DNA from 2 places in the Oceanobacillus sp. NCCP-135 genome. Region 2 is predicted to be linked to the other one. Evidence: riboswitches for the same ligand, from Rfam matches in the RefSeq annotation. Region 2 holds a riboswitch; the other holds the start of a gene.
What was found. Region 2 has a riboswitch for thiamine pyrophosphate ahead of AC6HVZ_RS04605 (YkoF family thiamine/hydroxymethylpyrimidine-binding protein). Riboswitches for the same ligand answer to the same signal wherever they lie in the genome.
Positions count from the first base shown of each region.

Region 1 (16,102 bases), on a different contig from region 2:
CAAGCAGATCGTTCACCTGCTTTTCGTTAAAAATACTGACTATTCACCTTTCATTCGCAAAGCAATTTTTCCAAACTGCCTTCCTTTTTCTAGGTAATGTAATGCATCCTGTGCCATATCCAAAGAAAAGGTTCTATCAACAACAGGGTGCAACTTAAAATTACTTACATGGTTCAACATGTGGCGAAGCTCTTGCCTGCTCCCCATCGTTGAACCAAATAACTGATACTGGCCATAGAAAAATTTTCGTAAATCTAACTCAATAACATCATCTGTAGTTGCTCCAAATGTGACAAACCGTCCACCTTTTTTCAATACTTTCAGTGAACGATTAAAAGTAGCTTGTCCTACACTATCAATAACTAGATCTACCGTTTCCTCCGTTAGTTCATCAACCCAATTACTATTTGTATCCAAGACAATATCTGCTCCTAATTCTTTTGCCTGTTTTTGTTTTTCTTCATTCCGAGATGTCACAATCACTTTTGCTCCAACATCTTTGGCAAAAGATATCAGATATGTCGCTACACCGCTGCCTGCTCCTGGAATAAATACGGTCTCCCCTTTTTTCAATTGTCCTTTTGTAAATAATGCACGATATCCGGTTAACGCTGATAATGCCAGTACACCAGCTTCATCCCATGAAAGATGCTCCGGCTTTTTCTCAACCTGATCAGCAGAAAGGGCAATTTTTTCTGCAAAGGTTCCGTGATCAGGCATTCCTAAAATATCAAATCCCTTAGGTGGGGCATCACTATTCTCATGCCAACGAAGCGCAGGATTAATTATTACTTCATCACCGACTTGGAAATCAACCACACCTTCCCCTACAGCTTCAATTACACCGGCACCATCAGATCCGAGGATTAATGCTTCAGCCTTATCTCCCCTTCTATTCGGAATATACAGATCACGGCGATTTAAACCGGCTGTTTTAAGAGCAATCATAACTTCTCCTTCCCCAGCAACCGGATCCTCCATATTTGTCAGCTTCAATTGTGTACCTTCATGTACAAATGCTTTCATTGATTTCATCCTTTCTAGTAAAAATTGCTAAATACTTCTAACTGTTTTTTATTTGTAATATCATGTGAAAACAGTGGAACATATACTAAATTCTTATCTTTAAAATTCTCTTCAATCAAAGTCAGATACTGTTTTTCATATTCTTTACGCTGGAGCAAGAAGTCACCATCTGCATTTTCCGGCAATATTTTATTCACAATTAATGTTTTCACATGCAGATGATATTTATCAAGTAATTCAATTGCTTTTTTTGTTTCCAATATAGGCAAACGTTCTGGATTCAGCACAAATATAAATCCTGTTTCGCTATCATCAAGAAGTACATCTCTTGCCTTACGAAATCGTTCCTGCCGTTCTTTTAAAACATCATATATCGGATCCTCAATTGGTTCCCCATCATTTAACAGCTGTGTATAATTTTCATTTGTCTTTCTGCGTTTCTGAAGCATACCCTCAATCCAAATCCCCATTAATTCCGGTAAAGATAAGAGACGGATTGTATGACCTGTCGGTGCTGTATCAAATACAATCTTATCAAAGTTCTCTCTTTCCTCCAAAATAATCGAAATTAGTTTATCAAACAATGCTGCTTCATCAGCCCCTGGTGATGCTTTAGCAGTGTCGAGCTGGCGATGTACCTCTTCCATCATTCCTGAATGTACAACTCCCTTAATATTCTCTTTAACACCTTTAATATATTTATTTGTTTCAATCTCTGGATCAATCTCCAGTGCAAACAGATGATCAGTTAACTTTGCAGTCTTTCCCCCAATTGACTGATTAAAGATATCTCCCAAATTATGTGCTGGGTCTGTGGAAATAAGTAGTGTTTTATAGCCTGACTGCGCTGATTTCCAAGCAATTGCAGCAGCAGAAGTCGACTTACCTACGCCACCCTTTCCACCGACAAAAATAATTTTCTTATCTAACTCCTGCATGGCAAATCTCCCTTTCTCTATAGATCTAACAACATCGAATACCAGTCATAGGTGATTTCTCCATTCCCATCCGCAAATGCCAATCGTGAAACTTTTCAATCATATATGGATAAAGTTCAAGTGTATAATAATAGACTGGATTCGGGATTCCAATCATTTCGGAGTATAGCAGTAATAAAAACAAGTCATCTTCATTTCGTAATTCACGAGCAATTTCCTGTCGATGCGGCATGCTTAATACTTCTTCGTAAAATTGGATCAATGTTTTCAATTTATCCAGCATCATCCCACCTCCAATTATGTATTAAGGGATCAAGTTAATGATCCCCTTCATAAAAACTAATTTTCACCATCAATTGGGTCATCCATATTTTTCGTCAATGCCTGGAAGGCTGTTAAAATAATCCATACGGCAAAAACAAATGTAATCGCTCCAAGGACGAACAGAAGCATATTTGCACTTGTTCCAAACCATGACCACTCAAATATTACCTGCTGAAACATGGCAATTAATGTCATAAAAAGAACGAAAATCATTGGAATCAGTGCAATGGCGTAGTTTCTACCAAGTCGTTTCAGCCATATTGCTATAAGCAGCAGGCTAATTCCCGCCAGTAACTGATTTGCAGTTCCAAATAATGGCCACAATAGATAACCCCCGGAACCAAATCCTTTTGGACCTTCAGGCAAAAGAACAAGTGCAGCACTGGAGACAACTGCTATTGATGTAGCTACATGAGTTTTTGACAACGCTGGGACTTTGTATTCCATCCCTAATTCTGCAATAATATAACGCATTAATCGTACAGAAGTATCTAATGTAGTTGCCGCAAAACTGACGACGATGATAGATACAATGGTTGATGCAACTTCTGGTGGGATCATTAAACCAGATGCCAATTTACTTGCGCCTTCTACAAACACCCCAAGTCCTGCAGCATTCGATGCAGTAAAGCTACTATATATTGTTAAAAATTCATCCTTACTTGGGAAAAAAGTTATTACTGCAATAATAGCAATTAGAGCTAATATCCCTTCCCCAACCGCACCTAGATAACCAACAAAGCGTGCATCTGTTTCTTTATTCAATTGTTTGGAAGAAGTACCTGATGAAACCAATCCATGGAATCCGGAAATAGCACCACAGGCAATGGTTATAAATAATAATGGAAACCATGAGATATCCGTACCAGTATTTGTAATTGGAGCCGTTATCTCTGGATTTATAAATAAAAGACCAAGGTATAAAATTGCTAATCCCACCATCAACTGGTGTGAATTAATAAAATCACGTGGCTGTAATAGTTTCCATACTGGCAACGTTGATGCAATATAAACATAGATCATCAAAATAATAATCCAAATGAAAAATGCAGTTGCGATGGAACCTAACCCAAATAATCCCGCCCCGTCTTCTCCACCCATGTATTGTACAAGATCGATTTGCAAGAAATCAATTTTACTTGCCAACACTGCTATGAGATACATGACAGCAAGTGCAAGTAATGATGGTATAAGCATTTTCTTATTTTTCTTATAAACAGCATAGCCAATCCATATTGCAAGTGGAATCTGAATAAATACCGGTAAGACACTGGCTGGATAAGAAATGAATAAATTAGCAATTACCCACGCAAAAACTGCATTAACCATCAGAACTAGAATGAGAATGATAAACAAAAACAATACCTTGGCACGTTTTCCGATTAATCGATGAGCTAGTGTCCCCACCGATTGCCCTTTATTACGGACGGACAACACTAACGTTCCAAAATCATGGACCCCTGCAGCAAATACCGTACCTAAAATCACCCATAAAAATGCTGGCAGCCATCCCCAATATACTGCTATTGCCGGTCCTACTATTGGAGCAGCGCCTGCAACTGAAGTAAAATGATGTCCCCATAAAACAAATTTATTTGTTGGTACAAAATCTACGCCATCCTTATAACGATGTGCTGGAGTAACATAGCTTGGATCAAGCCGAAAAATCTTTTCTGCTACAAACTTTGAATAATAACGATAACCTAACGCAAAAACAATCATCCCAATGATAGCTACTAATATACTCGACAAACTCTCTACCTCCTTCTTTTTTGTTGTGATAAGTCAATTTAGGTTTTTCCCTGTAAGTTGCAGAATAAGAGACTTATCCCATTATATGCTATGTACAGGTTAATTACTTTAGTACAACTTTATATTAATTTAAAATTCACTGTTTGTAAAATAGTATGATTATTCCACTAACAAAAAACTACCACAAAGGTGTCGCACTATTTGTGGCAGTTTTGATTGGTTTATAATTCCTTCCCCATTCCGCGTAGAAATGATAATAACAGGGTAATACTACGATTTATATTCGGATCCTTGAGTGCTTTTATCATGCCCATATAAGAAGTCTCATCATCTTGATTCGTATATCTTGCTTCTTGCAATCCATGATTCAGCTTATCTGTGAAATAAACTAACTCGTCCACTTTCAACCGCCCAAGATATAAAAATAAGTCACTCAAATTTTCCAAAGTAGCAGAATAGTCTGGCTTATTTAGCTCTTGTACTATATTTTCCAGAGCTTCGCTTCTATGTTTTACAAGTGCATTAACTATATCTAGCGCACCACTCTCCTCAAGTGTGGACAAAAAGTCAATTCCATTCAAAATTGCTTCTTTATTTTCACTTACTTTCTTTACAACTTCTGCTAGATCATTTTCCTGTGTCAATTCTTCCGGGACTTTCATACGCTTTATTTTTGAAATTGATTCAGCCATCTTGTTTCACCTGATTTCCGGGAAAAATATAGTCTTCACGATCCCATTTCTTTTCCACGAGCACACCAATCTGAGGCTGACGGTTGCCTCTGCGATGATTATGAGTTGGTAAAGGACTTTTACCCTTCTTCTTGATCACGACCATTTTAACAGCTATTTCTTTGTAGGCAGGTGTGTTCGTATCTTTATCAACACTGTTATCTGTTAAATAATTTACAGCGGATTTACCAGTTGAATTAAGTGGCAAATAAAGCTCTTTTCCACTTACACGATCCGTAATATGAACCATACCAGTTGCTTCTCCTACTTCTGAAATCAATTTCACCTCAGCACCTTCTTTGATTCCTCTTTCTTCTGCCAGTTCTGGTGATATTTCAATAAAGGATGAAGGCATCTCCCTTAAAAGTCCAGGAGATTTAAATGTCATATTTCCTTCATGGAAGTGCTCCAGTACTCTGCCATTATTTACATGCAAATCATATTCATCATTTGTGTCATACATCAACTGATAGTCCAGTGGATATAATCTTGCCTTATTATCTTCAAAAGGAAAACCATCAGAATATAATAAAGGGGTATCTGTACCATCTTTTGTAACAGGCCATTGCAAGCTATTATAGCCTTCAAGTAAATCGTAGCTAACACCTGCAAATAACGGCGCAAGTGAAGCTGATTCATCCATAATTTCCGATGGATGATTGTAATGCCAATCATTTCCGAGCGCTTTTGCCAATTCCTGTAGAATAACCCAATCCGGCTTTGACTCTCCTACGGGTTCCAATGCTTTATATAACCTTTGAATTCGTCTTTCTGTATTTGTAAAGGTACCGTCCTTTTCCAGACTTGGAACTGCTGGTAAGATCACATCAGCATATTGCGCTGTGTGTGTTAGAAATAGATCCTGAACAACAAAGAAATCCAATTTTTCAAATGCTGCTGTAACATAATTAATATTCGCATCAACAATTCCTGTATCTTCTCCAATTACAAATAATGAATTTAATTCTCCCTCATGGATAGCTTTAATCATCTCATGGTTATCTTTGCCTGGTGTAGTCGGTAATTCTGTATTCCAAGCTTCTTCATAACGGTTCCTTACCTCTTCATCCGCTACCTCTTCATACCCTGGAAAAAAGTTCGGTATACTTCCAAAATCACTGCAGCCTTGCACATTGTTATGACCTCTTAATGGATATGCGCCAGTTCCGTTTCGCATATAATTACCGGTAATTAATAATAAGTTAGAGATGGCGGTGCTCGTGTCACTTCCAAGTTGATGCTGTGTTACTCCCATCGCCCAGCAGATTGCTAATTTTTCAACGTTTACAATCTCTTTAGCTATTTCAATTAATTCCACCTCAGAAATACCTGTCAGTTCTTCCGCATATTCTAAGGTGAATTTGTTTAAACTTTCCTTATATTCCTCAAAACCATTAACCCATTTATCAATGAAAACTCGATTTTCCCAGCCTTGATCAATAATATATTTTGTAACAGCAGAAAGCCAGACTAAATCCGTACCGCTTTTTGGCTGAACAAATCGATCAGCACGTTGTCCCATTTCATGCTTTCTAAGATCAAAAACAAATAATTTCTGTCCGAACAACTTTTGAGAGCGCTTTATTCTTGATGCCAGTACAGGATGAGATTCAGCTGTATTTGATCCAATTATAATAACCATTTCCGCCTCAGCAATATCATCAATCGAACCTGAATCTCCCCCATGCCCTACTGTCCGAAAAAGTCCCTTGGTTGCTGGTGACTGACAATATCGTGAACAATTATCCACATTGTTTGTTCCAATAATCTGTCTGGAAAATTTTTGCATTAAATACGATTCTTCATTAGTTGCTTTGGAAGAAGATATGAAGCCAAGTGCATCAGGACCTTTTTCTTTTTTAATTTCGTTAAAACGCTTTGCAACATGCGTTAGCGCTTCCTCCCATTCCACTTCAACAAAATAGTCATCTTTCCGAATTAACGGACGTGTTAACCGTTCTTGTGAATTCACATAATCCCAGCCAAACTTCCCTTTAACACAGGAAGAAATCCCATTTGCTGGCGAGTCTTTTTGAGGATCAACTTTTAAAATTTTGCGATCCTTCGTCCAGACATCAAATGTACATCCTACCCCACAATATGTACAAACGGTTTTTGTCTTTACAATTCTTTCTTCCCTCATGGCTGCTTCCGTATCTGAAATAGCAAATAAAGGACCATAACCCGATTCCGTTTTCTTCGTAAGATCAATCATTGAACGCAATAAACCTGGTGATTGATCCGTCATAAATCCTGCTTCACCCAGCATTGGCTTCTCCATTAGAGCATTACAGGGACAAACGGTCACACATTGTCCGCAGCTAACGCAGGACGACTGATCAATCGGAACATCATTATCCCAGATAACCCGAGGCTGATCACGCTCCCAATCGATTAAAAGGGTTTCATTAACCTGGACATCCTGACACACTTCAACACATCTTCCACATAGAATACATTGATCAGGATCATAGCGGTAAAATGACCCTGAATGATCTTCTTCATATGGTTTAGGTTGAAATGGACGTGATTGATGCTCCAACCCAAATTCAGCTATGGTATTATGAATTTCACAAGTTCCATTATTATAATCACAAACAGTGCAATATAATTCATGATTTTCCAAAATACGATCAAGTGCTTCTTTTTGTGCTTTCTTTGATGTCTCAATAACCGTGTTTACTTCCATTGCAGTGGTGATTTGCATCCCACATGCCCGTACAATCTCTCCATCTACTTCTACCATACAAGTATCACATGTTTGCACAGGACCGAGTGATTCGTTAAAACAGATTTGTGGAACAAATTGATCTGTTGTGTTAATTAAATCCAGCAGATTCTGGCCAGGTTCAGCTAAATATTCCGAACCGTTAATTGTTACAACGATATGTTCTTGCATTTTTACTCCTCCCCTTTTATTTAATGGACTTTATTATCTATATGTACAATCCCCGTAAATAACCATTTCGAAACCTGAATTATTATAATTATTTGAATAAACACCAAAAAAGACATCCCGAATATTGTAGAATGTCTTTTCATTTTAATACGTTAATAAAGCTTACCCTGACGATATAATATGGTTGATATTTTCATAACCGAATGTATATAACAATTTTGCCTTAAAGGAAAATGGTCACCAAAGTATTGTGGCAATACAATATCAAATGTTTCCTGCATTTTATTGAAAAGCCTTCTAAAAACTTCCTCTTCGGAATAAAATTGTGTTTCTCTTCCCTGCAGCCATTCAAAGTAAGAAACAATTACGCCACCCGCATTTGCTAAAATATCTGGAATGATTACTTTTCCCTTATCATTTAAATAACTATCAGCCTCACCTGTAATCGGTGCATTTGCCCCTTCTACAATAATTGGAGCTTTAATATCTTCCTTATTATCTTTATGAACCTGATTCCCTAATGCAACTAAAAATAAAACATCAACATCCAGACTCAGTACTTCCGATCGATCCTTGACGACAGCCTTTATACCTGCTTCTTTTAATTGTGTATCATCAACAGGTAAATCTCCTTTGTTTTTGGCAGTAAATTTAGCTAATTCCGGTATATCAAGTCCGTCTGAATTGTAAAGAGTTACATTACGGTCACTTACTGCTACGATTTTGTTATTTAGATTATTACATTGATAAGCCTCTAGAGCAGCTGCAGACCCCACATTCCCAAAGCCCTGAAAAGCCAATGTTAATGATTTATCATAATGAGCTAAAGCAGTTTTCGCAAAAGTATTCTTTCGTTCTGACAGCCATTCATGCTGCTGCTTAATAAAATCATGCATTAAATAACGGAATGTAAAGTAAACACCTTTTCCTGTTGCTTCTTTTCTACCTAAAGACCCACCATTTTCGACGCTTTTTCCTGTAAAGCTTCCCCGATAATTCTTCCCTGGATGAATGCTTTTATACTCTCCCATCATCCAGTCCATTTCCCTTGCACTTGTTCCGACATCTGGTGCTGGAATATCCTTATCTGGACCAATGATTTGACTAAAATACTGAACATATTTCCTACAAATTAAATTAAGATCCTTCACTTCATAATCTCTTGGATTGATGACAACTCCACCTTTTCCACCACCAAATGGGACATCATGCAACGCATTTTTAAGTGTCATTAATGCTGCCAAGTTAATTACTTCCCCTTCATTAACCGATTCATGAAAGCGAATTCCCCCCTTGTATGGGCCCAAAATATTGTTATGCTGTACACGAAAAGCTGGAATCCGCACAACATTTCCATTTTCCAATGCTACTCGCAAAAATGATTTATTCACGTGGTTAGGTGTGGAAAGAATCGAAATCAGTGATGTAAATGCCTTTTCCCTTAAAGAACCCTGTAATTCGGGCAGAAATGCTTCATCATCCAATAATGCATTTAATGATTTTTCAACAATTAATCCTGTTTGATTTACCATGTAGTACTACCTCCATCTGCGACTAAAATTGATCTACTATAAAGTGTAACAAAAGAAAAATAAAGTGACCAATGAAAACGCTTTAATCAAACTCAAAAAATGACTGAAGACTTCGTTTTCAATTATTGATTTTTTTATTTTGAGTTATTTCTTAAAGCAGGAATACAGCTGCAAGTGTGGCTAAGACAAGCCCGATAATAACAGGTATAAAGTTTTTTCGAACTAACTCCATAACGGATACACCACAAAATCCTGCAATAGCGATAAGTGAAGACCATGCAACAATCGTTCCTCCACCTGTCCAGATTGACCCCATTTGCCCAATTGCTGCTAAGGTACCTGCATCAATAGAGCTGTTTTCCAGCGATGCTGCTATTGCCCCAGTTAGAGGGAGACCTGAAAAACCAGAACCGTCTAGTCCAGTTATTATTCCAATTACTAACACACTTAATGCAGCCAATAATGCGCTTTGTGGCAAAAATTCCTGTGTAGATTGTACAAGATCAAATAACAAGGCAGGCATATTTTCTTCCACCCCTAAAATATTCCCGGAAAAATCCGAGCTTCCTAAAAAGAAGAACCCAGCAATTGGTATGACCGGTCCCATCGCTTTAAAAGCAAATACAAATCCATCTGTTATATGATTACTGATATAATCAAGGGCATGCTGTTTTCCAAAAGCTACTGTAGACAATAATAGTAGAATAACAGCAACACCACCGACAAATGCAGCACCATCTCCACCTTCAAATCCACTCATTCTTCCTGATAAAAGCTTTTCGTACACCATGTAAATTACAACTGCCAATAACGCTAAAGGAACAACAACAGCAAATAATTTACTCCACTTAGACAAATTCTTAGTATATGCTGTATTAGCTGATTCCGTGGTGGATTGCATGTTTTGTAAGTCCTTTTCATTTAATTTATCATAGTTGGAACGAATCGATTTTCGGTACATGAAATATGCTAAAAGAATCGCAACTCCACCAGCAATTAATGATAAAACAAGTGCCTTATCTGCAACCAAGGCTGTATCAATCCCAGCTGATACAGCAGATAAGCTTGGGGCTACCTGGACTATATAATCGGAGGACAGTGCCATCCCCTGACCGGCAAGAGCGATCGCAACTGCTGCTGTCATTACTGGCAACCCTGACCTTACTGCCGCAGGAACAAGTAATGCACATATCAATGGAACAGCAGGAGTCGGCCAAAAGAATAATGAAATTACATAGGTTACTCCAACTAAAACAAAGTATGATACATGGCCATTGACCATCATTTTTTGAATTGGCTGTATCATTCTTCGATCTGCCCCTAAATCTCGCAATGAATGCAGTAGTGCCAACATAAAAGTAATAATTAAAAAGATACTGAAAAGCTCTTTTGCAGCCACCAAATTGGCATTAAATATACCTGTAAATCCATCAATTAGACTGCCCTTATAAACCCAGGCAATTACAAATGTGCCGAGTAACGAAGGCAATACTACCCCTTTACGAAAAATCATCGTACCAATAATTATTAGTGTGAATAGCCCATATAACCAATGGGATAACGTAAGCTCCATTTCAGCTCTTCCTCTCCTGATGAATAGTGCTATAGCCTATGCAAAGGAGAAAAGAAACGCTACTGGTCAATGTTAATAAATCTATGTTTAACCGTTACAAAAATGGGAATATATTTGTAATATGCGAAGGAGATCATTTGAATCATTTATTAGAGAATATTTATCTGATGAACAACTGAAAAACTGATGTACGTATATTGAAAGATAAAGGTGTAAACAAAGATGATGTTTATATTCTGTCACATAAGAATGGTAGAACAAACCGATTATTTAATTTTATAGTACGCTAAACAGTTAAAAAGGATAATCCTTTTATAGTAATAGATTATCCTTTATCCTCCTTGATTATCTAATTCTTATTTTTGATCTCTTTATCTGCACATTCATTACAGAGCAGCTTGCCGTTTTCATGTACCCCATCAAAAAAGCCATTTTCACAATAAACATTTTTCCCACATGATATACATTTACCTATTAATTCACGCAAATAAAATCATCTCCCAAAATAGTAAAAGGTAATCTCTGTATCTATGAGATTACCTTAATGTGAGCAGATTTTCAATTGGTTAAACGGTGTTTAGCAAAGCTCTTGGCTGTTTATAAAATAAAAAATACACAATAACTCCACTGATTAGGAATCCTGGCAACATGTAAGAACCATTATAAATCAAAGAATATATCCAAACAGGCTGTCCTTCAGGTGCATATTCACCAAAGAATACAATCCCCCCCGTGAAATGGGCCAAAAACCGCAACCCCGACCCAAGCAATGTTCCTAAAAGAATATAAGAGAGACTCACAATCGCCTTTTCCTCCTTAATAGCATTCTGTATTGGTTTCGCAAAAATCCCCGCCAGTCCCAGCACAGAGAATGCGACGATATAATCCAAAAATCCTTGTAAAGGTGTGAATATCGCCGGTCCGAATAACAACTGTAATCCCCCCCAGAGGAGTCCAGCCAGAATACCGCCCTTCACTCCCCAGCGAAATGCCACAATAAATATTGGTATCATTGCAAACGATACAGAGCCACCTTGGGCCCATACTTTAAATGATAAAAACGGCAGAATATCAAGGAGTAATGCCATTGCTGCAAATATCGCCACTTCAATTAAAAACAATGTACGTTTCGATCTCATAAGAATTTCTTCCCCTTTCTAAAGCTAATTTCTGATTTTTTTAAAACACAAAAAAAGCAATGCCAAGGGGAAGATTTCCTGATGGGGAGAATCCGCTCACATTACTTTTATCCATCAAAAAAACCACCATCCCTACGCTAGTACTAACTAACAGGTTCAAAGGGTAAGAACAAAATGTTCACTCTCAGCCAAATGGCTCCCCCTGAAGGCTTTTATCATTATGCTTTTATTGTTACTTATATTATAACGTATTTTTCAAATAATAACAAATTTACTAAAGGGATAGAAATTCTTCAACATCCTCAACACATAATTGAATTGCATTTTCCCAAAAGTCTGTTTTTGTTACATCGACATTCAAATGCTTTTCAGCTAATTCCTCCACATTCATTCTGCCGGTATCACGTAACAATGCAATATAGTCGTCCTCGAAGCTACCGCCTTTTTTCTTGGCATATGCGTAGATACCAAGACTGAACAAATATCCGAATGTATAGGGGAAATTATAAAACGGTGTTCCGGTAATATGAAAATGTAGCTTGGAAGCCCAGAAGTTCGGATCATAATTCTCAACTGCACCACTATATGCCTCTTTCTGTGCCGCTATCATTAGTTCATTCAGACGATTTACCGAAACCAAACCTTGTTTTCTCTCTTCATAAAAGTTATTTTCAAAAATAAAGCGTGCATGGATATTCATGAAAAATGCGATACTGCGCTGTATTTTATCTTCCAGTAGTGCTAATTTTTCTTCTTTGTTTTGTGCATTTTTTACAGAGGCATCCGCAACAATCATTTCTGCAAATGTGGATGCAGTTTCTGCTACATTCATCGCATATCCTTGATTTAAACCATTAACATCATTCATCACATGCTGATGATATGCATGACCCAGTTCATGGGCAAGCGTCGAGATATTGGATGAGGTACCAGAATAAGTCATGAAAATTCGTGTTTGTTCACTGTCTGGAAAACTTGTACAAAATCCTCCTGGTCGCTTACCAGGTCGATCTTCTGCTTCAATCCATCTTTTTTCAAATGCAGCTTGAGCAAAGTCTGCCATCTTTGGACTGAACTCACGGAAATGATCAACTATAAAGTCTGCTCCTTCTGTGTAGCTGGAAGTTTTTACTGTGTCTGATAATGGTGCACCAATATCGTACATACTTAATTTTTCTAACCCTAATAAATCAGCTTTTTTCTCTAAATATGCCACGAAATGTTTTTTATTATTTGTTATCGCTGTCCACATGGCATCCAGCGTCTCCTGCTTCATTCGATTAATAGCCAGTGGTTCTTTTAATACATTTTCCCAGTTTCGATGTTTATACTTTTGCAATCGGAAACCTGCCAGATGGTTTAACGTTTGACCAATTAAATCAGATTGTCCTCTCCAGGCTTTGCCCAACTGCTCATACACATGCTTACGTACAGCACGATTTGGATTACTTAATTTATTGGAAGCCTGTCCAACAGAATAGGAATTAACCTTTCCATCCTCTTCTATTTCCACACTCATATTTCCAACTATTGTGTCATACATTTGACTCCAGCCATGATAACCATCAACTGCAAGATCATTCATTAACACTTCCTGTTCCACTGCTAATTGTTCTTTTGCTCTTTCTCTATTTTCATTTAATACAAATGCTAATTCCTTCAGATCCGGATGTTTTAAAAGTCCTTTCCATGCTCGGTCATCAATTACAGCAAGCTTTTGCTCAAAAATTGTTCGGATCTCGTCCATTTCTGCCTTTAACGCACTTCTCTTACCTACTAACAAACTGGCTTTTTCGTCTTTTACATTTTGTGCGCTTAAGCAGCTTACGAATGCAAATGCTTCACGCAATTTTTTCGTTGTATCTTCAAGTTGTTTGACAATCTCAATTAATTTTTCTTCTAGTTCCTGATCTGAGTTTAAACTGTTAACTGCTGTTAAAAGCTCTTCCATATCATTCTGTATGTTAGTTACATATGTATGAAATTGTTCAGATTCACTTCCACCGGGGAAAATCACCTGTAAATCCCAAGTTGGATTATACGTTTGTTGCATAAAATCGCTCCTTAAAAATATGGATTATTTTTTTACCCTATTTTTCTATTATAACGAAATATTAGAATCTTAGCACCAGAAACAGTTTATTTTAAAAGAAAACGTATTGAAAAGTGGTTAAATTTAATATACAAGGGCATTTTAAATACGAAGTGTAAAAACACTTGACATTTTGAATTCAAGACAATATACTTAGTAACATAAAGTAAGTAACATATTTAATATAACTTTTGGAGGGATTACAATGGCAAAAACAACTTGGAAAGTAGACACAGTTCATAGTGAAGTAGGATTTTCTGTTAAGCATATGATGATTTCTAAAGCGAAAGGTATATTTGAGGATTTTGATGCTGTAATTGAAGCAGATCCTGAAGACCTAACAGATTCAAAAATTGAAGTTTCAATTGATGCGGCAAGTGTTAATACACGAAACGAAGACCGTGATAACCACTTGCGTTCAGCTGATTTCTTTGATGCTGAAAATCATCCAAAAATCACATTTGTTGCTACGGACATTAAGAAGAAATCAGACAGCAACTATGATGTAACAGGTGACCTAACCATTCGCGGAACAACTAAACCAGTTACAATTGACGTTGATTACGAAGGACAAAGCAAAGACCCAATGGGTGGTAGTACAGTAGCTGGATTCAGCGGTAAAACTAAAATAAACCGAAAAGAATTTGGCTTGACTTGGAATGCTGCTGTTGAAACCGGTGGAGTTCTCGTAGGTGAAGACGTATCAATCAACTTTGAATTAGAAGTACACAAAGAAGGTTAATAAAAATAATGATGGGGTAGCATTTTCTGAATGAAAATGCTACCCCATTTTTTATTGAATTGGCTTTGATAGTTAACTTCGAACTACCTTTTAACATAAAAAAGTCCCAGTAATAGATTTAGAGAAGGGATCTCATTCCAGGACTTTTTTAAATACATTTATGCTCTTTTCTTCATCAACCACAAGAAATAAGGAGCTCCAATTATCGCAACAAGAATACCTGTTGGAATCTCATTTGGCGCAAGCAAGGTTCGACTAAACACATCTGCAATCAGCAATAACAATCCTCCAATAAATAGGGTAACAGGTAATAATCGTTGATTAGCTGGTCCAACGAGCAACCGGGAAAAATGTGGTGCGATTAACCCCACAAAGCCAATTGCACCAACAGCGGCTACACTAAACGCCGCCAGAACTGTTGCCAGAAACGCTAATTGAAAACGTGTAGACATTACTCTAACCCCTAAGCCCCGTGCTGTGTCATCACCTAAAGACAACGTATCCAAAATTCGAATCTTCATAAATAGGATTGGAAAAAGAATAATGGCTGGCCATATTAGATAATTAAACAACTCGGACCATCCCTTGGCGTAAGTAGTTCCAGACAACCATGTTAATGCTGAAGCAACGCCCATATCTGCTTGTACAACCAAAATCTGAATAATTGCTGATCCAAATGCAGATACACCTATACCTAACAAGGCTAATATTGTCGGTTGAAAAGCTGCCCGGATTGCCAGCATCATAACCATAATAAAGAAAACAAAGGAACCAATCATTGCACCAACCGGTATCCATATAGCGGATACCCCAAATACATACATCGTTAATAGAGCACCTACTCCAGCCCCAGAAGTAATTCCAATTACTGATGGATCAGCTAGTGGGTTACGCAAAACTCCCTGAAAAATCAATCCACTAACTGCCAGCACCATTCCACTGAATAAAGCCACAAGTGCACGTGGTAATCGAAGATCAAGAATTAAATTTCTCATAAATTCATCAGTTTCTCCAAATAGTGCCTGAAAGGTTATAATTGGTTCAAACCCATCATTTCCAGAAGCTAAACTGATAGCCAACACAGCAAGAGTAGCTAACATTAAAACCGGCAATATAACTTTGAGCGACAATCCTGTCTTAACTTTTCCAGCTAGAATAGATGAATTTTCTTCCCCATATTTTGTTTTTTTCATGCGAAGTACTAAATATATTAACCATGGTGCACCAATTAATGCCGTTATTGCCCCAACCGGAAGCTCTGAAAACGACGGATCAATCACTCGGGCTAATATGTCTGCAAGCAATAGTACATTGCCTCCCCAAAGGAACGATGCAATCACTAATGGCAAATGTT
Region 1 covers NZ_BAAKSZ010000001.1:163,816-179,917, reverse strand. The annotation lists gene AC6HVZ_RS00775 (zinc-binding dehydrogenase) at 40-1,026, opposite strand; gene AC6HVZ_RS00770 (ArsA family ATPase) at 1,041-1,964, opposite strand; gene AC6HVZ_RS00765 (cory-CC-star protein) at 1,990-2,247, opposite strand; gene AC6HVZ_RS00760 (carbon starvation CstA family protein) at 2,304-4,040, opposite strand; gene AC6HVZ_RS00755 (helical membrane plugin domain-containing protein) at 4,262-4,732, opposite strand; gene fdhF (formate dehydrogenase subunit alpha) at 4,725-7,670, opposite strand; gene AC6HVZ_RS00745 (Glu/Leu/Phe/Val family dehydrogenase) at 7,823-9,202, opposite strand; gene AC6HVZ_RS00740 (hypothetical protein) at 9,354-10,775, opposite strand; gene AC6HVZ_RS00735 (hypothetical protein) at 11,125-11,262, opposite strand; gene thiT (energy-coupled thiamine transporter ThiT) at 11,342-11,914, opposite strand; TPP riboswitch at 12,027-12,127, opposite strand; gene AC6HVZ_RS00725 (M3 family oligoendopeptidase) at 12,189-13,967, opposite strand; gene AC6HVZ_RS00720 (YceI family protein) at 14,212-14,748, shown strand; gene AC6HVZ_RS00715 (iron ABC transporter permease) at 14,907-16,102, opposite strand, start outside.
Region 1: linked by a shared signal. The riboswitch ahead of thiT (energy-coupled thiamine transporter ThiT) and the one ahead of AC6HVZ_RS04605 (YkoF family thiamine/hydroxymethylpyrimidine-binding protein) in region 2 are both predicted to bind thiamine pyrophosphate.

Region 2 (16,102 bases):
TAATTATCATGAAGAAACAGAAGAAATTATAGTAATGTAAAGAAAAATTCGTTACTATCTTTATATGGGAGTATGCCTCCAAAAGGAGAAAAAGATCAGAAATTTTGGAGTGTCATTGGACAAGAGGCTAGGGATGAAAGATACAATCAAAAATATTAGAAACCCTTATACTTTAGAGTGCGATCCTTTACGGCGAATGCTAAGTTTTCTAAGATATTCGAATGATTATCCAACCACATTTTCATATATTTTATTAATTTTTTCATCAAAAAGATCCATGTGAACAATTCGTGCTTCACGTATATATTCTTTTCCTTCGACAAAAAGCAATAGTACTGGGACAGTAAATACAGAAAAGCGGCTAGCGACTTCTTCTACATCCTCTGCATTTATATGACCAAGTGATATTTCTGGGTATTTCATCATTAATTTCTGAACCTGTGGCAGTAAGCTATGGCAGACACTGCAGTTGGGACGTGAGATATAAAGAAATGCCAGTTGGTTGTCTTCAATGAAGCTTTCTACCATGCCGATACTTGTTAGTTCCTTAAATTCGCTCATGTTTTAATTCTCCCAATGTTGTTTTTATGGCAATAAATTAGGGTTCCTAGTATGCATAGTGTTTACTACAATTTAGGATGTCTCTAGATCTAATTTTCTTACCGGATTACCTATACCATATCATATGTTTCCGCAATTCTAACATAATCAGGCTAAAAAAAGACAGAAAAAATTCGAAGTAGACCTCTTCAATTAGGAAGTCTACTTCATTTTATTATAATATGCCTCCCGCACATAGAAGAGTTATACTGCAGCACTTATTAATGAAAAAACTTAATTACCCTAGAGGCAGGATAAATTAGTAGTTTGTATGCTTATTGGAATGGGGGAATTCTTTGGCTGGTAATGGTGTAATAGGATCTAAACAAGTAATACCAATAAAATGTTCTAAATTGACTGTTAAACAAATTCCTGTCGCAAGAAAGTCTGTTACATGATCATCTGCTGGGAAAAACGAACAAATCGAATTGCTGCAGCTATCCAGGACAGGTGCTACAATTCCACATTTTTTTGCAACTGGTAATAAAAGCTCTAATTTTACACAGCAGTCACTGCCTTTAACAAAATGTTTTGCCCTGAAAACAGGAGACTCTGCACAGCCGAAGAATGATTCTTCGTTTGCGGGGGATCGAAATACACCACTGCCTACAAATGGTTTACAAGTACCGCTACAATAAAGCATGAATGGAACCGTTGTATTTTGTGGATCAAGTCCGTACTTTGTACCGCGCAGTTGTTGAATGGAGCTATCGCATCCGGTTGCACAACAATTATCCAGCACTTCATCCTGTACCTCAACAATATTCCTTACTACATCACATACACAATCATCTACGTTCTTTTTTTCAGGTTTATAACACTCTCTATTCCTATAATTACCCATAAAATCTCTCTCCTTATTCAGTATAGTTAATTCACTATTACTGTATGAAATGTACATAGTAAAGATTGTATAATAGTCTATTTTCTACTAAAAATGAGTTAGTTGTCCTAAAAAAATAGTAAAATGTGTGTATACGTTGGTAGTTGCGCTGATTCAATTTATTATCAAATGCATAAACATAATATAAATCGATACAAGCTTGTAGTAGATTTACCCATGAATATACTCTTACCTAGAAAAGCCAGTTGATCACTGGCTTTTTTGGTCTTTAGAAAAGCATATTTAAAAATAATATATTAGAAATGTGCGCTTGTACAGGTACATCTATCTATTCAAAAGCAAAATAATAACATATATATATTAGCGTAAGGAAGTTTTCTAGCTAATAGATTAAATGCAATTAATAGGCAGAAAAGCTTCTATTAATAACTTAAAAGGAGGAGACATGGATAAATGAGTCAAAGAAGAAATTTTTATAATGTGAATAAGTATTATGAAGATGATGAAAGACACTATCATCATTGTTGTAATAGCTGCGGGAAGGAAAAATGTGAATGTCAACAGGGGGCCTTGGTTGAAAAGGTAATATGTTCAAAAGATGTACAAAAAACTGCAGAATTTTTATTACCTGCTGCCGTTGGTCCCCTCGGGGCAGGCGGTCCACTTGATCCTACTGCTATTCTTGACCTCATTGGTGGTCTCGTAGGGGGACTAGTGAATGTTCGGGTAACACCAGACTATACGAATATTGTGCAAGAGGTAACCGTTATTAAAGATAAAGTTATTAATTTAGGATATATCCCTGCTACACTTGATATCGAAACCGCTCTTGGGGTAATAGGGCTGCGTATTCCAATCCGCGTATTCTTCCAGGAGCATACAGATGTTAAGGGACTCTGTCCTGGTGATCAAGTAATTGAAACTGCTCCGGTGGTTGAAGCACAATTCTTCCAGGATTTAATAGCTACAGATGCTACTGGTGGAACTGTTATTAATTTACTCTTATTCAAAGCTATTGTGCGTACTCACATTACAGTACTTCGTCAAGGCATTGAAAGAAATGGCAAGTTTAAAGATCTGAATAAGCGCCGCTGTGAGCAAACAGGTCCTGTAACTATTAATAATCCTCAAAATCTAACACCTAATACAACTGTATTTGGTGCACCAGAAACACCAGCACCTGCAGCACCAGAAACACCAGCACCTGCAACTCCACCGACAACTACACCATAAGGAATGCTGGAAAATAGTAGAGAAAGTAAAGGTTAAGCTCATACTACAAAAACCCTGCCACAAGCTGTCAGGGTTTTTTCGTGATTTTTTTTTGTAGCAATCCTCCTCTATGGGAAATTCCATATATAGTTCAATTTTAATATCGATGCCCAAGTAAGCCAGTGCTAAGGCATATTCTCTACTAGTTACGCCATATCTTGAAATATACACTACTGGATCTCTTCAGATAATTTGAAAATCATTCAAAAGTATTCCTCTTTCTTTCCCAAATGTTCACATCTTCGTAAAGTATCATTTGATATTACAATCCAAAGGGTTCTAATATCATTGACGTTAGTACTCACCTGATACCTGTTTGAAAGTTTGCACAAAAAGTCCTTCCCCTTCCAACCACTCAGCCAGGAAAACATCACGGAAATTATCAACTCCCTGATTTTTTAGCTCATTTTTTAACCAGTCAGAGCTCTTCCTGATTTCCACTAGTTCATCATGTAGCAATTCCCCATCACGAATTAGCGTCACTGGAACATGCACCGTTTTCGGCGGAAGCTCTATATCCTCCTGCTGCAACTTCTGCTTCGGTGTTTTTTTCAGGATACTGATGGATCCGTTTGCCTCAAGATAGCAATACGCAACTTCGCGGATTGAAAAAGTTTCAGACTGGCGCAAGAGGCTCTGAAGCTGGTTAATATTCATGCGATTCTTTTTCAGCTGGTTGCGATTGATAATGCCGTTGTGAATCAACACCGATGGCTTACCCTCAGAAATTTTTCGGAACAGCAGGGACTTCTGGCTAAGAAATTCCACAGCAAAAATCATGATTGCCCACAATGTCATGGAAAAGATAATATATTCGACTCCGACTTTCTCATCATACAGTGCATTTCCTAGCAGCTCACTCAGAACAATCGCTGCGATAAAGGTAAACGGTGTAATCTGATCGATGATTTTTTTGCCAAGTATTTTAATTAAAATAAACAGGACAACAAATCCGGTAACTAGTTCTACTGCCAATGCTATAAAATTCATATGAGCACTCCAATCCAATAATCTGTTATCATGATTGCCAATTGGATGAGGATTCAACCGGAGTGGACATGTTAATCCAAGTTTCGGCTAGAAGACTTGTAAAGCCATCAGGGACAGTGATGTTAAACCAAATTGTTTGAGGTTCATTTGAGTTTGGTGCTTCAACTCAAAAGTTAGATTTTTATCCAGCATGTGAAGGTGTACGCCGTATACCCTAAAGATGATTTCATTTTTACCATTGGGGAAATCTGTAATCTTCGCACGCTCGATTTCAAATACTTTTTCGTATAATTCCAATGCTTTCATTAAGAAATGTATCTGTTCCTGTCACTGGATCTAGGATTTATACTTTATGAATATCTAATTTATAGAATGATCCCTCTTTCGCTAATACAATCAAAAATAGCGGTATTATTCCAGGAATTCTGATAAAGTACTTTATATATAGATACATATGTTCTAAAATAATGGATAATTACTAGCAAATTAACTTTACCTAGGATGGCAGATAGAGATATACAGACGTTAGTTCGATATAATTTATGCCACCAAATTAAAAGTTAATACAAATTGTAGATACAAAGAAGGATCTAAAAAGCTCAGGAGGTGGCAAATGGATAAAAAGAAAGTAACATTCGAAGAAATTTTCAAGCAGAATGAACTAGAATTCACTACCACATCCACAGATTAAACATAAGAGACACGCATCAGGAATTTACCAAGAAGGCTTATTTGCCATGTGGAATGCATACGAGATATACGAACCAGATAAAGGTCCACTAGCTACGTACTTTAACTATATTATCCTCAGGTCGTATAATCGATTTAATACGTAAACAGGATAGGGATGAGGAAAAACAGGACCGGACTTTTTGAACGTCCTCTTAAAGGCTAACTTAATCATTTCTTGTCTTTTTTTGTTAATCGATTGCATTAAATTTTCCTGCATATACAATATTAAAATGCCTCCACTTCTTTTTTTGAATATCCATTCAGTATTATGTGGCACTTATGTTTTAATGTAAATGCTTTCGACTAAGAAAGGCAAAAGTAAAAAGGATTAGTCGTTTTTCGTCAAATTCCACATAAAAGTTAAATCTTGACCTACGTCAAGGAATCAACTCAGAACAGCATCTACAATGAAGATAGAACAAAACAAAGGAGAGAAACAAAATGACAACAATTAAATTTCAATTAGAACCATTAACTTGTCCATCCTGTATTAAAAAAATCGAAGGTAATTTAGGGAAAATGCATGGAGTAGAAGAAGCAAAGGTAATGTTTAATTCCAGCAAAGTAAAAGCAACCTTTGATGAAGATCATGTTACAGCAGGAAAATTACAGTCAACCATTGAAAAATTAGGTTATCCGGTATTATCAAGCAAGACAGCTTAAGTTTACAGAGCTGCCCCTGCAGCAGGAGCAGCTCATACATTTTTCGAAAGGGGTAAATTAAAATGGGTAAAATCAAAAAGATTCATGTCGTTATTGCTTCGGGAATATTATTAGCTTTAGCACTTATGTTTCATTTTCTGGATATGGAAATTTGGGAAAACATAGCACTTATCGCCGGAACGTTTGTAGCAGGTTATTCCATTGCGAAAAAAGCAATCCAGTCTGTCATGATGAAAGCATTTAGTATTGAACTGCTTGTAACAATCGCAGTTATCGGAGCTTTGATTATTGGAGAATATGTTGAATCAGCAGCAGTAACATTTCTATTCTTGTTCGGGGCATATTTAGAAGCAAGAACATTGGAAAAAACACGCTCATCACTTAGAACATTAATGGATATGGCACCACTTGAAGCAACTGTACTTAAAAATGGTGAACGCATGATCATGCCTGTCGACGAAATTAAAGAAGGGGATCGCATTCTGATTCAATCAGGTGAAAAAGTTGCCATTGACGGCAGAATCGTCTCTGGTCAAGCATTTATTAATGAAGCGGCAATTACAGGAGAATCTGTTCCTGCAAGTAAAAAATTAAAAGATCAGGTTTTTAGTGGAACAATTATTGATAATGGATATGTCGAAGTTGAAGCAGAAAAAGTCGGAGATGATACAACGTTTGCAAAAATCATTGAATTGGTTGAAGAAGCACAGGAAGCGAAAGCAAAAACACAGAAATTCCTTGAACGATTTGCAAATGTATACACTCCAGCAATCCTTGTATTATCTGTCTTAGTCTTTGTATTCACACAGAATGTTGAATTAGCTATCACCTTCTTAGTCATAGCATGTCCTGGAGCACTTGTTATTTCTGCTCCAGTATCACTTGTTGCCGGAATTGGTAATGGGGCCAAGAATGGTACATTAATAAAAGGTGGCGAGGTTATGGAAAATCTCGCAAAAATCGATGTGATTGTTTTTGACAAAACTGGCACGCTTACTAAAGGGAAACCTGCAGTAACAGGATTGAAAGCTTTTGGAATGAAAGAAGCAGAACTTTTAAAAATAACAGCAGAAGCTGAAATAATTTCTGAGCATCATTTAGGTAGGACTATTGTTAATGAAGCAGAACTTCGTGGACTCACATTAATAAATGAACCAGAAGACTTCACCGTTGAGAAAGGGCATGGATTGTATGCAACTGTTGCTGGAAAATCGGTAGTTATCGGAAACCGTAAGCTATTGAATAAAAATGAAATCCAGCTTCCAGGAAACATTGAAAATTATGCTGTTCAGGAAGAAAAGAATGGTAACACAGCGATATTCGTGGGAATTGATAATAAGCTAGCAGGCGTCATTTCCATCGCTGACCAAATTCGCCAGGAAGCGGCTGACGCAATAAGAGAATTAAAAGCTACAGGTGTAAAACAAACGGTAATGCTGACAGGGGATAATCCACATACAGCTAAAAAAGTAGCTGGTCAGCTTGGCATCGATCAGGTCTTTGCAGAAATGCTTCCGATAGATAAGGTGAATCATATTAAACGATTGAAGGCTGAAGGATACCGTGTTGCGATGGTAGGGGACGGAATTAATGATGCACCGGCAATAGCCCTGGCAGATGTCGGACTGGCAATGGGTGCAGCAGGTACAGATGCAGCAATGGAAACAGCAGATGTTGTATTAATGGCAGATAAACTGAACAACATCCCATATGCTTATTCCTTGGCAAAAGCAACTGTCCGCAATATGAAACAGAATATGTTCTTTGCAGTAGGAACTGTAGCATTGCTGTTAGCAGGAGTTTTGCTAGGCAAAGTATTCTTGGCATCAGGAATGTTGATCCATGAACTGAGCGTATTGATTGTAATTTTAAATGCTATCCGTTTAGTGAGATATAAACAGCGTGGTGTAAATGAGGAAAAAGAAATGAATGCAGCAATACCAGAGACCAACTAATAAAAATGATTTTACCCATACTCCTTTTGATGAAAAACAGGCACGCTGATGCTAAGCTTGCCTGTTTTTTTATACTATATAATTAAAATTGGTTCAATCATATTTTGCGGGGAAGGTTGGTTCAATTGGTTTACCCGGAACCGGTATAATGTGTTTTTAAAGAAACAAAACTGTTAATTTCCCCGTACTTTGTGAAAGATCCTTAAAATTTAAAGTCAATCCTTTTATCTTCCTGTTTCTCATAACCTTTCATGTATTTAATTCTGCGTTGTGCAGATGCCTGGCTGACTTGCTCATCTGCATGATAGGATGAACGGACAAGTGGTCCTGATTCACAATGGCGAAATCCCTTTTCCAGGGCGATCTCCTTTAATTCAGCGAATTCATCTGGATGATAATAGCGCTCCACAAAAAGATGTTTCTTGGATGGCTGTAAATATTGCCCGATTGTCATTATATCCACGTTATGTGCTAGTAAATCATCCATTGCCTGAATGATTTCTTCTTTTGTTTCACCAAGTCCAACCATAATGCTCGATTTCGTTGGAGTGGCTGGGGCAATCTCTTTGACGCGTTTGAGAAGCTGCAGAGACCGGTCGTACATCGCTCGAGCACGTACCCGTTTGGTTAATCGTCTGACGGTTTCAATATTATGATTGAAAATATCTGGTTTGCTGTCCATTAATGTGTGCAGGCTTTCATAATCTCCTTTCATATCGGAAGGAAGTATCTCTATGGTACAGCCTGAATTTTCATGGCGAATTGCTCGGACAGTTTCTGCAAAAACCGCAGCACCGCCATCCTTTAGGTCATCACGAGCTACCGCAGTTACTACGACATGTTTTAATCCCATAATGGTTACAGATTCTGCCACTCTCTGTGGTTCTCCCCAATCCAATTCATTCGGCAGACCGGTTTTTACAGCACAAAAGCGACAACCACGTGTACAGGTGTCACCTAAAATCATAAATGTAGCTGTCTTTCGCTCACTCCAGCATTCATGTATATTTGGACATTTTGCTTCCTCGCATACCGTATTCAGTTTCTTATCGCGCATCAGCTTTTTTAATCCGGTATAGCTTTTGTTTGTATTAATTTTTATTTTCAACCAGTCTGGTTTTCGGATGTATTCCTGCTGCTTTTTCACTTTTTTTCAATCCCTTCTGAAATAGTTGATGAAACAGATGCGTATTTCGTCCTTGCTAATTCGTAAATTTCTTGCCATTGACTTTCAGATAATGTAATTGGCCGCAGAGTTATATTTAATCCTGTTCGAAAGCCTTCCATAAAAGCAGCCTTTATCTCTTCAAACGTATGCGTTTTATTTGTAAGCTGTTGAATCGCCGAGGCTTTTTGAAAAAACTCCATACGTTTGTTCTCTAAAATTTTTTTAGATGGAAATCGGAATAAATCAAATAACAACTTTTCATCGATGGTAATTGGGATTGAACCATGCTGAAGCAAAACACCTTTCTTTCTTGTTTGGGCATTTCCTGATATCTTCTTCCCATCAACCATCAGCTCATAGAAGGAAGCTCTTTCGAAACAGACTGCGGATTTATCTGATTTTCCTTTTGGTAATGCGTAATCAGCATGGATACCTAAGTTTTTATATCCTTCCAGAAGTCCTTTGGATAAACTGTAATAAGCTTCCCTGATGGAACCCGGAATATTTGGGTGTTCCTCAGAAATCACAATACTATATGTTAGTTCATCATCATGAAGCACAGCACTGCCGCCTGTTAATCTCCGGACGGATTGGCAGTTATGCCTTTCTAATGCTTTAAAGTTAATTGCTTCGACGGATTGAAAATGCCCAATGGAAAGACTTGGTTTTGACCAGCCATACATTCGTAAGGTGGGAGGGATTTTCCCCTCGCTATGCCAATTGAGCAAAGATTCATCCAGTGCCATATTTTCAGCAGCATTTTGAAATCCTGTATCTAAAAAACCCCATTCCTCTTTCACATAATTCCCTCCTTCATGTAAATCGTTTGGATCATCCTAAAGCTCTCCGTTATACCAATTGAAATAGCCAAGTTGCACTGATGTATAAACAGCTGTTGCAAAAGCGGCAAACATAATGATGGGGAAGAGGAAATCTTTTGATGAAATGGTAAAACGACGATAAAATGTCCTGTTTTTATCCCCAGTAAAACCTTTTGATTCCATAGCAATTGCAGTTCTTTCAGCTTTACGGATGGCGCTGGCTAATAATGGGATCGAATAGCGTTTAGATTGGCTCAACCTTTCCTTCCACGTGAGCGCCTGATTAACACCACGTATTCGATGTGCTGCATGAATGATTGTTAATTCATCCTTCATCATTGGCAAGAATCGATAGCCAGCCAAGACTCCATAGGCAATTTTTGGTGGAAGCTTTAGCTGCTGGATCAAACTTAATATAAAATCAACAATATTTGTCGTAAAAATAAATAACAATGATAAAGCAGCTACACTTAACACTCGTAAGGAAAGTGCGATTGCTGTCAACAGTGATTCTCTTGGATAAGCCAAACCAAAAACTGTGATGATATCATCTGGATTTTTCGGTGTATCAGCAAAGGCAATGGTGGTCCATAACATTCCAAAGGCCAGTATAGAAAACGGAATAAAATAGAACAGATATTTTTTAATATTAATCCTGCCACAGGTAAATGTCAGACCGATAGTAAATAACAGAAAAACAAAAGGTGTAACAGGGTCGAAAATGAGCGCCAGCAGAATAACATTTATTCCAATGGTCAGTGCTTTTATACTTGGATTAAGATGATGTAAAAACATAGCTGGTCTCCTTTTGAAATTTATTTTTGAGTTGTATCGGTATAGGGATCTCCAATTGCCATTCGCTCAGTTTTTCAGAAGCTGTATTCCATAACTCTGCTGGTGTACAATCAGCTGATAGTTCTCCTTCGTTCACTACAATAACCCTTGTGGCATAGTCGTTCACGAGCTCCATGTCGTGTGTAATCATAACGATGGTTGTTCCAGATAAATAGCGCTCCTGCAAAAGCTTCATTAGTTCCATGATTGAATGGGCATCCTGTCCAAAGGTTGGTTCATCCAAAATAAGCAATTGCTGATTATCGATTATCATCGTTGCTACACTTAACCGGCGTTTTTGCCCCTGACTTAATGTATATGGATGCTCATTTGCGTATTGGAGTAGACCACAGATCTGCAATATAGAATTTACATTTTCCTTAATTTCTTCCTCTGTTTTTTTCTGTAGTCTTAACCCAAATGCCACCTCATCAAAAACAGAATTTGTGATAAATTGATGCTCTGGATTTTGAAAAACATAGCCTACGTTTTTGCGTAAATCGGATTCCTTCCATTGTTTTAGCATTTTTTTCTTTAATTGGATGGTACCGAAAGTGGGTTTTTGAATTCCAGACAATAAACGAGAGAGGGAGGTTTTTCCACTACCATTTGCACCCACAATGGCAATGAATTCACCCTCATAAATCGTAAGTGACACAGCTTTAATAATTTCTTTGTTTTTTCTGGACCAGGTAATATGGGAAGCATCCAATAAAACAGGAGTGCGTAAAGGATTAATTTGTCTAGTCTCCTTCCACTCTGTTGGATGCCATAAATAAGCCTGCTCAGAAAACTCCTCCATCGTTAATGGAATATTTTTTGTTTCATTCGGTACATGCTGCAACAGGTATTGGGTGACTTTAGGAAGCCAAATCCCTTCTGAATTGAAATGAAGAATATTATCTTTTATCGCATTTCTCAATGAACCATCATAGAAAATTTCTCCATCCTTATTTAGAAGCAGACATCTTTTAGCTAATTCCGTCCAACCATCTAATTGATGTTCAATGATAATCACGGAACAATTGGTTTTTTCTTTTAAATTGTGAATGGTCTGTATTAAATCCTTTGTTGCAACAGGATCAAGATTTGCTGTTGGTTCATCTAAAACAAGAAGTGAAGGCTCAAGGGCGAGAATACAGGCTAATGCTAATTTTTGCTTTTGCCCACCAGAGAGAGAGGCGATCATCTCATTTTTAAATGGAAGCATTTGAACCAAATCCAGAGCGCGATTAATTTTCTTTTCCATTAAATTATTGGGAACGCGGATATTCTCCAAACCGAAAGCAATCTCGTCTTCTACAGTAAGCATGCAGAATTGTGTTTCGGGATCCTGAAATACGACACCGATGTGTTGACTTAGTTCACCAGGGCGGTAGTCTGTTGTTTTCTTACCGTCTATAAAAATATCACCTTGGAATTCACCGTCTAATTCCCTTGGATAAATCCCATTTAGACAAAAAGACAGTGTGCTTTTACCGCTACCGCTTGGTCCAAGTAGTAGTATGCTTTCACCGTGATTTAGTTCAAAGCATACATCGGATAGGATATCCTTTTTTAGTTGATTTTCAAATCGCAAGGAAAGGTGATTGACTTTAATAAATGGTATCATGCGGAATACTTCCTTCGATATTCTTTGCCTAAAGCATAGCTGGATAGGACTCCTGTTTTTGCTAAGCCATCACTTAATGCCTTTCCTAATAACCCGGCAATCAGTGCTCCACTAATGAGACGTGCTACAAACATTGCCAGAACATAACCTGTAGCTAGTGCGACATAACCACTCATAAAATAACCATAGATAAAACTGGTTATTGCGGAGCCAACTCCAGCAGCCATAAGCACCCATGTAGAATAGTTTTTCCAGCGTGTAGCAGCAAAAGCAGCTTCCGCACCAATTCCTTGTATCATACCCGCAATAATAAGCATTGGACCAACGGCATTGCCGATTAAAACTTCGATCATTGCGGCAATGGTTTCTGATAAAAATGCTGCACCAGGCTTGCGAATGATATATGCAGCGATAATGGAAACAATAAACCAAATACCAAAAATAAGGTCATAGCCTATTGGACCGAAGAAGCCTACAAGGATTTTCCCTACAGGTAAAAAGGCTAAATAAACAACTGCGAAAACAACTGACAGTGCTGACATTACAACGATTTCTTTAAAACGCCAGTTATTCATTTTTCGCTTCTCCATTATGTGAGGGACTGTTCGCAGAAATAGAAACAGTCATAACCGTATGACTGGATCCACCTTGAACTGTTGCTTTAAATACTTGTTCCAGACCATTGAATATTGCAATTGCTTCTCCATCTAAGCGGGTTGAGTAATGAGAAGGGGAAACTGTAACATACTGTTTCATTGCTTCGATCTGCTCATAAATCATATTCATATAATTTCCGTCACCTAGAGGGTAGAGTGAAAATTTGGAGGCAACTGTTTGCTTCATATTATTTATTCGTTCAGCATTTAGTGGGCTATCATCTTCTGCCATGTAAATGTCATCTGACGAATCACCTGGACATCCTAATGAATAGGTTGCTTGAAATGCTATATGTTCACCGCTTTTCGATGCATACATGAAAATAGCCTTTGTTACGTCAAAAACATGGACAAGCTTTCCTCTTACCGTTGTCGTCACATCATCTGTTTTCATAAATACCTTTGTTGTGTCAGCTTCATTCAATGCTCCTTTTATGATCTCGATAAAATTGTCGGTCATGGGATGAATAGAAAAACTAACCCCCGCAAGATCACTTATAGTACAAGTTTGATTTGTCATACGAAACCCCTCCTAGTTTGATAGGTGCCTGTCTACACCGATTTTTAGATTTTTTGCCTAGAACAAAAGCGCTGGGCGTGGCTGCTTCGGTTGTTTTGTTATCCACAGCCACAAATTTTATAATTTCCTAGACGATAAAAAAACTGCATCCCTGGGGAATGCAGTCTGACTAGTATGTATTGTCATCAAAAATAAACGTAACATATACACATCGACCACACTTCCCCACGCTGGTATTATCCAGTTCGGGTGCAAAGGGTCAGAACATAACAGTCCTTCTCAGCCGATTTAACAGCTCCCCTAGTGCTAATATTGCTATAGAAATTTTCTACGTCTATCGTAACATGAATAAATTTAATGTAAAGGCTTAATTAACAAATAACATAGAAAAGAAAGGATATTCAAAAAAAACGCCTTTTAAATCGGACAAAAATATGTCACAACTATTTGGAGCATAACCCTTGTAAATTGTGTCAAAATAGACTACAATTTATATAAACTATCCAGTCAGTTTTAATCTATTGATGGGAAGCAGGTGCAGAAATTGCCAAGGATTTCAGATGAAGCAAAAGAAGAGAAAAGACTGTCGTTACTTCAGGCTGCATTGGAGTGTTTTTCTGCAAAAGGATATTATGCTTCCACGGTGGATGATATTGTGAGTTATTCAAAATTAAGTAAGGGATCTTTTTATAATTACTTTGCAAGCAAGGAAGATATTTTTATCAATCTACTTCAAGAGAACAGAGAAAAATCCCTCGAGAAACTTAAAGAAAGTTTGAATAAGATGGATACCCCAAGGGAAAAACTGAAATATTGGATTAATACAGATATTCCGTATGACTTAAACAAGAAAAAGATGATGCGTGTTCATATTGAGTTCTGGCTTTATTCAACAGACTCACCAGATGTGCAGCACATTCTTACGGATCGCTTTGATGTCATGTTCTCAATGACAGAGGAAATCATTAAAGAGGGAATAGATGCAGGTGAATTCAAACAGAATATCAACCCCGAAAAAGCAGCTGCACTGTTCTGGGAATTGCATGATGGTATTTGGCTACATGCAACGATTGGCTATGACGAAGATAAAGTGGAGAAACGCATTAAAGAAATGGAAGCGGCAATGTTTGCATATTTGACATAATGTAACTGTGTGTAACAATATTAAAAATACAACAATATCATGTAAACTGACTAGTCATTTTAAAAAGATAAGGGTGTGAAAATGATGAGATTGAGAAAAGTAAACAGTAAAAAAAATCAAACTAAATTGATGTTGAATAGAAAGACCAGAGATTATTATTATCAAAAAAATGAAGAACAATTGCAAAGAGAAAAAGTAGCATTAGATTATGACTTCATTCGTTCATTAGCAAGATAATGAAAACCGGTTGTCTCCAGATATTGGGGACAACTGGTTTTTTTATATATCATTAATATATAAGGATCTTTCACAAAGTACGGGGAAATTAATAGTTTTGTTTCTTTAAAAACACATTATACCGGTTCCGAATAAAGCAACTTAATCAACCCTTCCCGCAAAATGTGATTGAACCATATATAATTATATGTATGTTCCATTTCTGTCAAGTCCTAATTACTATCTTCTATGTCATTTAACACTGTCAGCTTTGGAATAAATATCTTCTGCGGATCTGGGTCTTTGGTTATCTGTTTTCCAACAACGAAATAAAATATAATTTTCTCGTTATCATCAATTTTAAATATAATTCTCATATTTCCAGTATCAGTTTTTGGTAACCTTGAGTGAAATGTCATCGTACGGAATCCCTGTTCTCGAAGAATTCCGTACTTGCAATCTCTTGAATTGTAGTAAGAATTCTTTCTTAATATGTTTAATTCATGGTGATATAATCAGAAAAATAACTCAAATTCTTCATCTGTCACAACTTTTGTTGCTGCAACCAACGTATCAAAAAAATAGGATGAAACTTTTCCTCATATTGCGGTTTGTCACTCATTATTCTCTCATTCTTTTTTTCCATTCTCTATATTCACCCACCCGGTTTTTCTACACTGTCCGTGAGAACGCCTCTCACGGACAAACGAGCCCGAATCCAAGCCCGCGCTGTCCATGAAAACGCCTCTCACGGACAAACGAGCCCAGATTCCATCTCGCACTGTCCAAGAGAACACTTCTCATGGACAAAACAGCCCGAATCCAAGCTCGCACTGTCCGTGAGAACACTTCTCATGGACAAAACAGCCCGAATCCAAGCCGCACTGTCCGTGAGAACGCCTCTCACGGACAAACGAGCCCAGATTCCATCTCGCACTGTCCAAGAGAACACTTCTCATGGACAAAACAGCCCGAATCCAAGCTCGCACTGTCCGTGAGAACTCCTCTCAACAACCACATTCACTCAAAGTCGTGCACCATCACTAGAAGTTGTGAATCACCCGCCTGAAGTTGTGCATTCACCAATTTAATCAAGGTTCCGCCGAAAACCTACCTAAGAAACAAATTCAGCAGTTGCACTTCCCTTGATCAATTTTCTGACTTCTTCTTCCTTTCCTTGATGAAGCAGATCAACGATTTTACTGCCAACAATTACTCCATCACAATTTGCTCCAAGCCCGTGTGCTTGCTCAATTGTAGAAACACCAAAGCCCGCAAGTACAGGAACAGAACTGTTCTCCTTCAACAGCTGAAGATAGTCTTTTACGCTTTCATCATGAACGGAGCGTGCCCCGGTAGTGCCGGTTACGGAAACCGCATAGAGGAAGCCCTCAGATCTTTTTGCGATTTCCTTGAGACGATCAGCTGGGCTGGTCATTGCAGCAAGGTGTATAAAAGCGATACTGTTTTCCTTCAATACACCAGCAACTATACCTTCTTCTTCCATTGGCAAGTCGGGAATAATGATCCCATCAACACCAGACTCCTTGCAGGCGGCAGCAAAGTCAGCAATCCCATAGCTATAAATCGGATTTAGATAGGTCATTAAAATGATTGGAATGGTACGTGTTTCCTGAAAGGTTTTCAGCGTATCCAATATTACAGTCAATGTTGTGCCATTTTTCAGGGCCCGGATACCAGCTTCCTGAATGGTTGGCCCGTCAGCAACTGGATCGGAAAATGGGATGCCAAGCTCTATCGCTGCAGCACCACATTCCTCCAGAAATGCAATCCGCTCTTCTAAAATTTCCACACCACCATCACCTGCCATAATATAAGGAATAAACAATTTTCCATTGGCTGATTGCTTTTTACGAAATGCATGCTCCAGTTTTTCCTTACCCATGTTATTTTCCCTCCAATATATTTTTTACTTGTTCCACGTCTTTATCGCCACGCCCGGAAAGACAAATGACAAGTGTTTCATCCTGGTTCATTTCTTTAGCGAGCTTTAAAGCATATGCTACTGCATGTGCGCTTTCAAGGGCAGGAATAATTCCTTCTGTTTTTGATAA
Region 2 covers NZ_BAAKSZ010000004.1:132,629-148,730, forward strand. The annotation lists gene AC6HVZ_RS04540 (hypothetical protein) at 1-40, shown strand, start outside; gene AC6HVZ_RS04545 (thioredoxin family protein) at 226-561, opposite strand; gene AC6HVZ_RS04550 (CotY/CotZ family spore coat protein) at 860-1,444, opposite strand; gene AC6HVZ_RS04555 (hypothetical protein) at 1,898-2,677, shown strand; gene AC6HVZ_RS04560 (DUF421 domain-containing protein) at 3,011-3,706, opposite strand; gene AC6HVZ_RS04565 (hypothetical protein) at 3,794-4,012, opposite strand; gene AC6HVZ_RS04570 (heavy-metal-associated domain-containing protein) at 4,880-5,101, shown strand; gene AC6HVZ_RS04575 (heavy metal translocating P-type ATPase) at 5,164-7,056, shown strand; gene lipA (lipoyl synthase) at 7,259-8,203, opposite strand; gene AC6HVZ_RS04585 (lipoate--protein ligase family protein) at 8,200-9,024, opposite strand; gene AC6HVZ_RS04590 (energy-coupling factor transporter transmembrane component T family protein) at 9,061-9,840, opposite strand; gene AC6HVZ_RS04595 (ABC transporter ATP-binding protein) at 9,821-11,491, opposite strand; gene AC6HVZ_RS04600 (ECF transporter S component) at 11,488-12,066, opposite strand; gene AC6HVZ_RS04605 (YkoF family thiamine/hydroxymethylpyrimidine-binding protein) at 12,059-12,667, opposite strand; TPP riboswitch at 12,873-12,979, opposite strand; gene AC6HVZ_RS04610 (TetR/AcrR family transcriptional regulator) at 13,212-13,811, shown strand; gene AC6HVZ_RS04615 (hypothetical protein) at 13,893-14,048, shown strand; gene AC6HVZ_RS04620 (hypothetical protein) at 14,261-14,446, opposite strand; gene trpA (tryptophan synthase subunit alpha) at 15,142-15,933, opposite strand; gene trpB (tryptophan synthase subunit beta) at 15,935-16,102, opposite strand, start outside.